One region of the Romboutsia sp. 1001713B170131_170501_G6 genome, then DNA from elsewhere that is predicted to be linked to it. Evidence: riboswitches for the same ligand, from Rfam matches in the RefSeq annotation. Region 1 holds a riboswitch; each other region holds the start of a gene.
The links. Region 1 has a riboswitch for thiamine pyrophosphate ahead of thiC (phosphomethylpyrimidine synthase ThiC). Riboswitches for the same ligand answer to the same signal wherever they lie in the genome.

Region 1 (3,290 bases):
ACTATTAAGAAAAAAATACCTTCAAATCTATTTATATGTAAATCAAGTGAAAATAGTAACAACATAAAGCTTATACCTATTAAAAATGGAGTATCTTTTTTTATAGTATCTTTTTGAACTGGTAACTTTGCAATTACTGCAGATACACCTAACACTACAAGTATGTTAAAAAAGTTAGAGCCTACGATGTTAGCAACACTCATATCATTTTGTCCTGCTAATGATGATGTAATACTTACTGCGGCTTCAGGTGCAGATGTACCCATAGCTACTATAGTAAGACCTATAACCATAGCTGGAACATTAAATTTTCTAGCAATTGAAGCAGCACCATCGACAAATATGTCAGCACCCTTTATAAGGAAAATAAAACCTAATATTAATATTATAAATGCCATTAATATTCCTCCCAAAATATATATTTATAAAGGACAGTATACCACTTTATGTATTCTTTTGTAAATCATTAAAATATGATGAAACTTAGTTATGCAAAGAATATAATAGATATTTATAATATTAAATTAAGTATGTAACTAATTATCTTCTCTTAATAAATTTAAGTCTTTACCACTCATTATTTTATTCATATTTCTCATAGAACACATCTTACCGCACATTGTACAGCTATCATCATGTTTAGGAGTTGACTCGTTTCTATATCTTCTAGCTTTTTGTGGGTCAATAGCAAGTTCAAACATTTTCTCCCAATTAAGCTCTTGCCTAGCTTTACTCATTTGATTATCTATATCTCTAGATTTAGGAATTTTCTTTGCGATATCTGCAGCATGAGCAGCTATTTTAGTAGCTATAATACCTTCTTTAACATCATCTAAGTTAGGTAGCCTTAAATGTTCTGCTGGAGTTACATAACATAAAAAGTCAGCTCCATAACTAGCAGCTAAGGCACCTCCAATAGCACTTGTTATATGATCATATCCAGGAGCTATATCTGTAACTATAGGACCTAGCACATAAAATGGTGCACCATGACAAAGTTTCTTTTCAAGTAACATATTAGCCTCGATTTCATCTAATGACATATGTCCAGGACCTTCTATTATTACTTGAACATTTCGTTTCCATGCTCTTAGAGTAAGTTCACCTAATATCATCAATTCTTTTATTTGACAAGCATCTGAAGAGTCATTTATAGACCCAGGTCTTAGAGCATCTCCAAGGCTTAATGTTAAGTCATATTCTTCGCATATATCAAGTAATTCATCAAAGTATTCATAAAAAGGGTTCTCACGTTGATTAAGCTCCATCCAAGCATACATTAAAGAACCACCTCTAGATACTATATTAGTAAGTCTTTTGTTTCTTTTAAAAACAGATGCAGTTTCTTTGTTTATACCAGCATGTACAGTAACGAAGTCTGCACCATCATTTGCATGATTTCTTACTACATCTAAAAATTCTTTAGCAGTTATATCTTTTAATTCTTTATCGTAAAAACCAACAGCATCGTATATAGGAACAGTTCCTATCATAGCATTAGAAGATGATATAAGTTTTTTTCTAAATTCTTTGGTTTTACCAAAAGAACTTAAGTCCATTATAGCTTCAGCTTTCATATCTAATGCTAAATTAACCTTTTTCATTTCTTCATCAATATCACAACAATCTTTTGATATACCCAAATTTACATTTATTTTAGTTCTTAGTTTTTCGCCTACACCTTCAGGATTTAAAGATTTATGATTTTTATTAGCAGGTATTGCTACTTTACCTTTAGATATTAGCTCTCTCAAAATATTAACATCCATATTTTCTTTTTTTGCTACTATTTCCATTTCTTTAGTAATTATCCCCTTTTTAGCAGCATCCATTTGAGTAGTATACATAATATTAAAATCCCCCTTATTATATTTTAATAAATAAAAAAAGCCTTACCATAAGGCAAAGCTTCTTAAAATATGTATTAATAAATAGACTATATTTGTTTTATAGCTATTAATAAACACAAAAGTAACTTTCCTACGGTAGTATAAACTACATCAGGTTCGAAGGGTTAATGAATTTATCATTTCTCAGCCCAAAAGGCACCCCTAGTTAGTTAGATATCTTTTCAAAAACATTGTAGTTCTTTATTTATGTATTGTAAAGAAATTTTTTATACTTATAAAAACGGAAAGGCACCTATCAAAAGATAGGTGCCTTTATTTGGGCTAGCGTAATACTTATATAAAATATAAGTTCCCACTTAATTTAAGAATACCATAATAAATATTATTTGTAAATATATATAGTAATTATAAAAAAATCAATGCCATATGTGTTGAAAAAACTATATATTAAAAAGAATAAAAAAAATAAAATATAATAATAGATTAAGAATACTTTTATTGGTGTATATACAATATATAGTATTAGGTTTAAATATTATATCTATAAGTGGTAGATAATGATTAGAAAAACATTAAATAAAAGGTGGGAAAAATGAACTGGATAGAACTAAATAATCAAGTCATAATAAAAAATAAAGAAGGAAAATATCAATTAGAAAAAGATAAAGAAGCATTATACAGTTATATAAATGAATATATAAAACCTAGAACAAAGATATTTAATAGTCTTGAAGAACGGTTAGAATATTTAATAGAAAATAATTACTATTCTAAAGAAGTAATAGAAAAATATGATATAGACTTTATAAAAGAAATAGAAAGAATTATAAAAAACTATGGATTTAAATTTAACTCATATATGAGTGCAAATAAGTTTTATCAAAACTATGCACTTAAAACAAATGATAATAAGGAAATATTAGAAAGCTATAATGATAAAGTACTAATAGTATCTTTAGCACTTGGAAATGGTGATAAAAACTTAGTAAAAAAATTAGCAGAAAAGCTAATAAAACAAGAATTTCAACCAGCAACACCTACATTTTTAAATGCAGGTAGAGCTAGGGCAGGAGAAATGGTATCGTGCTTTTTGATATCTATAGAAGATAGTACAGAAGGTATATCATATGCAATATCATCATCAAATCATCTATCAAAAATAGGTGGTGGAGTAGCGCTTAACTTATCAAGATTAAGAGCTTCGGGAGACCCTATTAAGGATATAGAAGGTGCAGCTGGTGGTGTGGTAGGGGTTGCAAAAATGCTAGAACAGTCATTTACCTACTTTAACCAGATGGGAGCAAGGCAAGGTGCAGGGGCTGTATATTTAAGTGTATTTCATCCAGATTTTGAATTACTTATGGATACCAAAAAGATAAATGCAGATGAAAAAATAAGACTAGCATCATTATCCTTAGGGGCATTAATACCAGATAAGTT
Region 2 (3,290 bases), on a different contig from region 1:
TCGTTAGAGCTGAAGAATGCCAAGAAGATTTATATTCAGCAATAGACTTATTATACGATAAGCTTTATAAACAGCTTAGAAAATATAAAACACAAATGATAAGAAGAAATAGAAAAAATGAAAGTATAAGATTTGATAATATAGAGGAATATGAAGAAATAGATTTAGATGACGATGTAATAAAAAGAAGAAAGCAATTTAAAATGGACAAGCCAATAACTCCAGAAGATGCAATTGTTCAAATGAATTTATTAGGACATCAATTCTTTGTATTTAGAAATATAGAAACAAATGAAACAAGTATTGTATATAAAAGACATGATGGATATGGCCTTATAGAACAAGTGTAATACCATAAACATTTAATAATAAAAACGTATTGAAATTTTCAATACGTTTTTTATTATTAAAAAATAGCTTATTATTATTAACATAACTTGAATTATTTAGATTTTAGTTTTATACATTTTTTTGATATATAAAATATAATAAAACCAGCTAGACAAGTTGCTAGAGCTATAATTATATGTAAATCCACATCATACTCAAATACATAAGAACAAGCATTATCTAAAGCATGAAATAATATACAAAGCCAAATGCTATTAGTTTCCATGTATATGTAAGTAAGTACAAAAGATGAAGCAATACAACTAAGAGCAAATGGAATAAAATTAGTATGTTGTTGTGGTGTACCAACTACAAACCATAAAGGTAGATGCCATAAGGACCAAATAACACCTATTATTAGAGAACTTTTAAAAGGAGAATATTTCTTTAGTAATTTAGGAAGTAAAAAACCTCTCCATCCTATTTCCTCTAATCCTCCCCCAAATATCATTATAGGAGTTAACCAACTTAAAAATATTAGTGGAGATTTTAGTAAGGCACCATATCCTCTAAATATTTCAACTACTATATATGGAACGGTCCAAAGTATTAAAGTGGCAATAATAACATATAAATATTCCTTTAAACTCCTGTTTGCATTTATACAGTTCCTTAAAAATCTATCAAATTCATCTTTAGACAAAAACTTTTTAGCGGTAATTAATCCAGCTAAAGCAGGAGAATACCCTGAAAGTGCATAAAATAACATAAAAATAGGAGAACCATATATTAAAATATTGAGTTGTGTTGTAGATATAGTTACTGTAAATCCAATTATACAAAAAAGTATTAGTACTACAAAAAAGTACTTTGTATCTTTTGAAATCAATTTTTTTCGCCTCCGAATTTTTTATAAGAATTAATTTATAGAATAATTCAAAGTATATTGAAATTATTGAATAACTATATAATTATTATACATAAGAAATCTAACTAATTTAATAGGGAAATTAAATAAAATTCGTATAATAAATATATATATAGTTTATTTATAAACTAATAATTTGTTGATTATGAAAATACATTGTGCTACACTCAACTTGTAAAAATAAATAAAAGCTAGGGGAGCTATGATTGGATAGCTGAGAAGTAAAGCCATAACTTTCAGACTCTAAGAACCTGATTAAGATAATTCTTACGTAGGGAAGCTCGTATATTTTAATGTACCTAGATTTTTAGTTAAATAAGGCGCTCTCTATAAAAAGAGAGTGCTTTTTTAATGCCATTAAAGTTAAATTTATATAATTATTTTTATATCTTATAAAAGATAATCCTTAAAAGGAGGAAATGTAAGTGAAGGTAAATGGGAAAGAGTTTGAATTTAAATCAGGTATGACAATATCAAAATTATTAGAAGATATTGGGGTAAAAAAAGATAGAGTAGTAGTAGAGATAAATTTAAACATAATTGAAAATAATCAATACGATAGCTATATACTAAGAGAAGAAGATGTTATAGAAGTCATAAGGTTTGTTGGAGGGGGATAAGATGCAACTTTTTATAAATGAACTACTTGTAAATATTGATGAAGATATAGTTACAGTAGATAAAGTTAAAGAAAAATATAAAAAAGATGCAGAGATAATAATATTAAATGGTCATCCAGTAGATGCATGTGTAGATTTAGAATTATATGAAAATGATAGAGTTACATTAATAAAAAGGGGTGAAATTCCAAAATTTGAAGAATTAGAAAATCTTATGGTTAGCAGACATACTCCAAATGTTCACTACAAATTAAAAAATGGAAAAGTAGCAATATTAGGTATTGGTGGATTGGGTTCAAATATAGCTATATCTTTAGCTAGGATAGGCGTAGGAACATTAATATTAGCAGACTTTGATATAGTAGAACCATCTAATTTAAATAGACAACAATATTTTATAAGTGATATAGGAAAATATAAAACCGAGGCACTTAAAAATAATATAGAAAATATTAATCCATTTATAGAAGTTAAAACTATAAACAAAATAATAGATTCAGCAAATATACATGAATTTGGAAACGTAGATATAATAATAGAGGCTTTTGATAATCCAAAGTACAAAGCAGAAATTGCAAATAACATTTTAACTAAAATGAGAGATAAATATTTAATATCCTCATCTGGAATGGCAGGATATTATGATTCTAACATAATAAAAACAAGAAAAATTAGAGACAAATTTTATATATGTGGAGATGAGATAAATGAAGCTAAAGAAGGTGATGGGCTTATGGCACCAAGGGTGGCTATATGTGCTAATCACATGGCTAATTTAGCAACAAAAATATTGATAGAAGACAAATAAGATTAGATGGGGGATAAAAATGGATAAATTAATATTAAATGGACATGAGTTTAATAGTAGACTTTTAATAGGAACGGGAAAATATAGTTCAAATGATATGTTACCAAGAGTGATAGAGTCAAGTAGCAGTGAAATAATAACTATGGCATTAAGAAGAGTAGACTTAGACAATACAGAAGAAAATATACTATCACATATACCTAACAATATGACGATACTTCCTAATACATCAGGAGCGACTAATCATATGGAAGCTGTTAGGATAGCAAGAATAGCTAGAAAAATGGGATGTGGAAACTTTATAAAAATAGAAGTAATAAGTGATACAAAGTACTTATTACCCGATAATGAAGAAACTATAAAAGCAACTAAAACACTTGCTGATGAAGGATTTGTAGTTCTTCCATATATGAGCCCAGATTTATATGCAGGAAAAAGGTTAATAGAAGCAGGGGCAGCAGCAGTTATGCCACTGGGGGCACCAATAGGTTCTAATAGGGGACTTAAAATGAAAGAAATGATAAAAATAATGATAGAAGAATTAGATATACCAATAATAGTAGATGCAGGAATTGGAAAACCATCTCAAGCTATGGAAGCTATG
Region 3 (3,290 bases), on a different contig from region 1:
CATTATTCATAAGTTCAACTTTGAAATTTCCTATAGATATATTTTCTTTATCTGCTAGCTGTCCACACAAACTCATAGTCATTATTCCCATAGAAATAGCCTCTAAAGTTTTATTTGTACATCCAAGATATGATCCTATTAAACTAGCACTCATACATCCTGTACCTGTTATAGACTTTAACTTACTCGTTCCATTATATATTTTTATTATTCTATTCCCATCAGTTACACTATCTACTTTTCCAGTTGCACAAACTACACATTCTAATTTATTGGCAATCTTTTTTATAGCTTCATCAATATTTTTGTCATCATCAAAAGAGTCAACACCCTTACCTTTAACATCAAATCCACCTATATATTTTATTTCAGCTATGTTTCCTTTTATTGCAGTGAATTTTACTTCATTTAATAATCTCTCTACAAAATTTGCCCTAGTTTTTGTAGCAAATACTCCTACTGGGTCAAGTATAACAGGTTTATTGTACTTATTGGCCATTTTACCTGCTTGTAAAAATAATTCTAAGTTAGAAGATTTCATAGTACCTATATTTATAACTACTGAACTTGCTACCTGAACTATTTCTTCTACTTCCTCATATGAAAAACTCATTAAAGGACTTGCTCCTAGTGCTAATGTTATGTTAGCACAATCATTTATAGTAACTTCATTAGTATAATGAAGCACCAATGGATTAACTTCTTTTACTTTATTTATTAAACTATACATATTCTATCCCCCTAAATATTAGTTTTGTAAGTTTTCTATTTCATAAAAATGATGAACTGGTCCTACTCCATTTCCTATATCAAAACTATATCTTATTGCATTAGTTATATACTCTTTACTTCTTTTTACACTTTCACATATATCATATCCTAAGGCTAAGTGTGCAGTTATTGCTGAAGATAGTGTGCATCCTGTTCCATGTGTGTTTTTTCTATTCAGCCTTTCACTCTTATATACTTCAAATACATCTTTACCTATAAGTATATCTACAGCATCACCGTCTAGGTGTCCCCCCTTCATAAGCACAAACTTTGGCCCTAATTCTAGTATTTTTTGACCTGCTAATTTCATGTCCTCAACTGAATTTATTTTAATACCTGTTATTTCTTCTGCTTCTGGTGTATTTGGTGTTATTATGTAAGCCATTGGTATAAGATAATCTATCATACTTTTTTTTGCTTCTGGCTTAAGTAATGAATATCCACTCTTTGAAATCATTACCGGATCAATTACTAAATTTTCTGGCTTATACTTATCTAAAGTTTTTGCTATTTCTTTTATTATTTCTTCACTAGATACCATACCTATTTTTAAAGCTTTTGGACGTATATCATCAAATACAACTTCTATCTGTTTTTTAATTATCTCTTTACTTAAGTCTTCTACCATAAATACACCTTTAGTGTTTTGGGCTGTTATAGCTGTTATAACACTCATACCATAAGTTCCTATTGCACTAAATGTTTTTAAATCAGCTTGTACACCCGCTCCACCAGATGAATCTGAACCTGCTATTGTCAGTGTAGGTACTTTGTAATTTCTCATATGATTCTCTCCCTTTTATTTATTAAATATTTAATTTGCTAAAGCTTGTTATCTTCTCAATTAACTTCAATATCATATATTTTTGCAATTAAAAAGCTATACCCCAACATTGGAATATAGCCTTAATTTCTAATTTAATATATAATATAATAATATATTATCAAGCTTTCCTACGCTGGTATTATCCAGATCAGGTACAAGGGTTAACATTTCGTCTCTCAGCCTTTCGGCACCCCTAGCAAATATTTTATTTTATATTTATAGTATATTTCTATACTTCAAATAAATCAACTTTAATTATAATTTATAAAATGTTCTGTATATTTATACATATTACTATTTATTTAATACCCATTAATATATAAAACTAACAATAATATTTTGTATTAATAAATAATATTATTAGTATTAATTATAACTATATGATATTATTTATTAATATGGAAAATATAAATAAATAATCCGCTTCGGTCAAATCCGTTGCTCAAATTATAAAGATATTAAGAGGTAATATATAATGAATTTTAAAGAACTTGGAATTAGCGAAGAAATCGTAAATGTACTTAAAAATAAGGGGATAACTTCTCCCACACCTATACAAAGTGAAAGTATTGGATTTATTAAATCTGGAAAAGACGTTATAGCAGAAGCTCAAACTGGTACTGGAAAAACCCTAGCTTTTTTGCTTCCTATATTTGAAAATATAAATCCAAAAGCTAGCTATGTTCAATCGCTTATCTTATCACCAACAAGAGAGTTGGCTATTCAAATAACTGAACAAGCTATGGAACTTTCAAAAGGTAAAAATATAAATGTATTATCTGCTTATGGTGGAAAAGATATAGCAGGTCAATTAAAAAAATTAAAAGGGGATATACATCTTATAATAGCTACACCTGGAAGACTCTTAGACCATTTAGATAGAAAAACTGTAAACCTTAGTAAATTAAAAACTTTTGTTCTAGATGAAGCTGATCAAATGTTATTTATGGGATTTAAAAATGAAGTTGAGGCTATATTAAAAGAAGTTCCTAAAAAGCGTCAAACTTTATGTTTTTCAGCAACTATGAACTCACAAGTTAAAAAATTAGCTTATAGATATATGACAGATCCTGTTGTTGTATCTATAGAAAAAGAAGAAATAACTCTTGAAAATATAAATCAAGAAGTTGTAGAAACTACAGATAGAAGAAAACAAGATGCACTATGTTCTGTTCTTGATAAAGATAATCCTTTTTTAGCTATAATATTTTGTAGAACTAAAAGAAGAGTAGATGCTTTAGATGAAGCACTTTGCCAAAGAGGTTATAATTGTGCTAAACTTCACAGCGATATTCCTCAATCAAAGCGTGAAAGAATTATGAAATCTTTTAGAAATGCAGATATACAATATCTTATAGCTACTGATGTTGCATCTAGAGGTATTGATGTTACTGGTGTTACTCATGTATATAACTATGATATACCAGAAACTTCAGAAGACTACATACATCGTATAGGTAGAACTGGTAGAGCTGGGGAAAAGGGCTATACTTGTCTATTTGTTGCTCCAAAGGATGAAAAGTATTTAGAGCAAATAGAAAATGATATAAAATATTCTATACCAAGAAGAGAAATAGATAATAATTAAAAATAGCATATAATAGTAATGTACATTTATATAAAAATGCCTAAAGGAGATATCTCCTCTAGGCATTTTTATTCTTTATTTTCTATATCTTTACTTTCTAATTCT

Region 2: it holds a riboswitch for thiamine pyrophosphate, as region 1 does, so the genes downstream of both, thiS (sulfur carrier protein ThiS) here and thiC (phosphomethylpyrimidine synthase ThiC) in region 1, are expected to answer to the same signal.
Region 3: it holds a riboswitch for thiamine pyrophosphate, as region 1 does, so the genes downstream of both, thiD (bifunctional hydroxymethylpyrimidine kinase/phosphomethylpyrimidine kinase) here and thiC (phosphomethylpyrimidine synthase ThiC) in region 1, are expected to answer to the same signal.

What each region holds. Positions count from the first base shown of each region.
Region 1 covers NZ_JADPFC010000004.1:233,795-237,084, reverse strand. Annotated here, with positions in the region: gene I4U89_RS11205 (calcium/sodium antiporter) at 1-398, opposite strand, end outside; gene thiC (phosphomethylpyrimidine synthase ThiC) at 537-1,850, opposite strand; TPP riboswitch at 1,961-2,063, opposite strand; gene nrdE (class 1b ribonucleoside-diphosphate reductase subunit alpha) at 2,443-3,290, shown strand, end outside.
Region 2 covers NZ_JADPFC010000003.1:34,485-37,774, reverse strand. Annotated here, with positions in the region: gene hpf (ribosome hibernation-promoting factor, HPF/YfiA family) at 1-350, shown strand, start outside; gene I4U89_RS08930 (CPBP family intramembrane glutamic endopeptidase) at 443-1,219, opposite strand; TPP riboswitch at 1,442-1,553, shown strand; gene thiS (sulfur carrier protein ThiS) at 1,684-1,878, shown strand; gene thiF (sulfur carrier protein ThiS adenylyltransferase ThiF) at 1,880-2,686, shown strand; gene I4U89_RS08915 (thiazole synthase) at 2,706-3,290, shown strand, end outside.
Region 3 covers NZ_JADPFC010000001.1:377,280-380,569, reverse strand. Annotated here, with positions in the region: gene thiM (hydroxyethylthiazole kinase) at 1-730, opposite strand, end outside; gene thiD (bifunctional hydroxymethylpyrimidine kinase/phosphomethylpyrimidine kinase) at 749-1,555, opposite strand; TPP riboswitch at 1,706-1,802, opposite strand; gene I4U89_RS01850 (DEAD/DEAH box helicase) at 2,073-3,185, shown strand.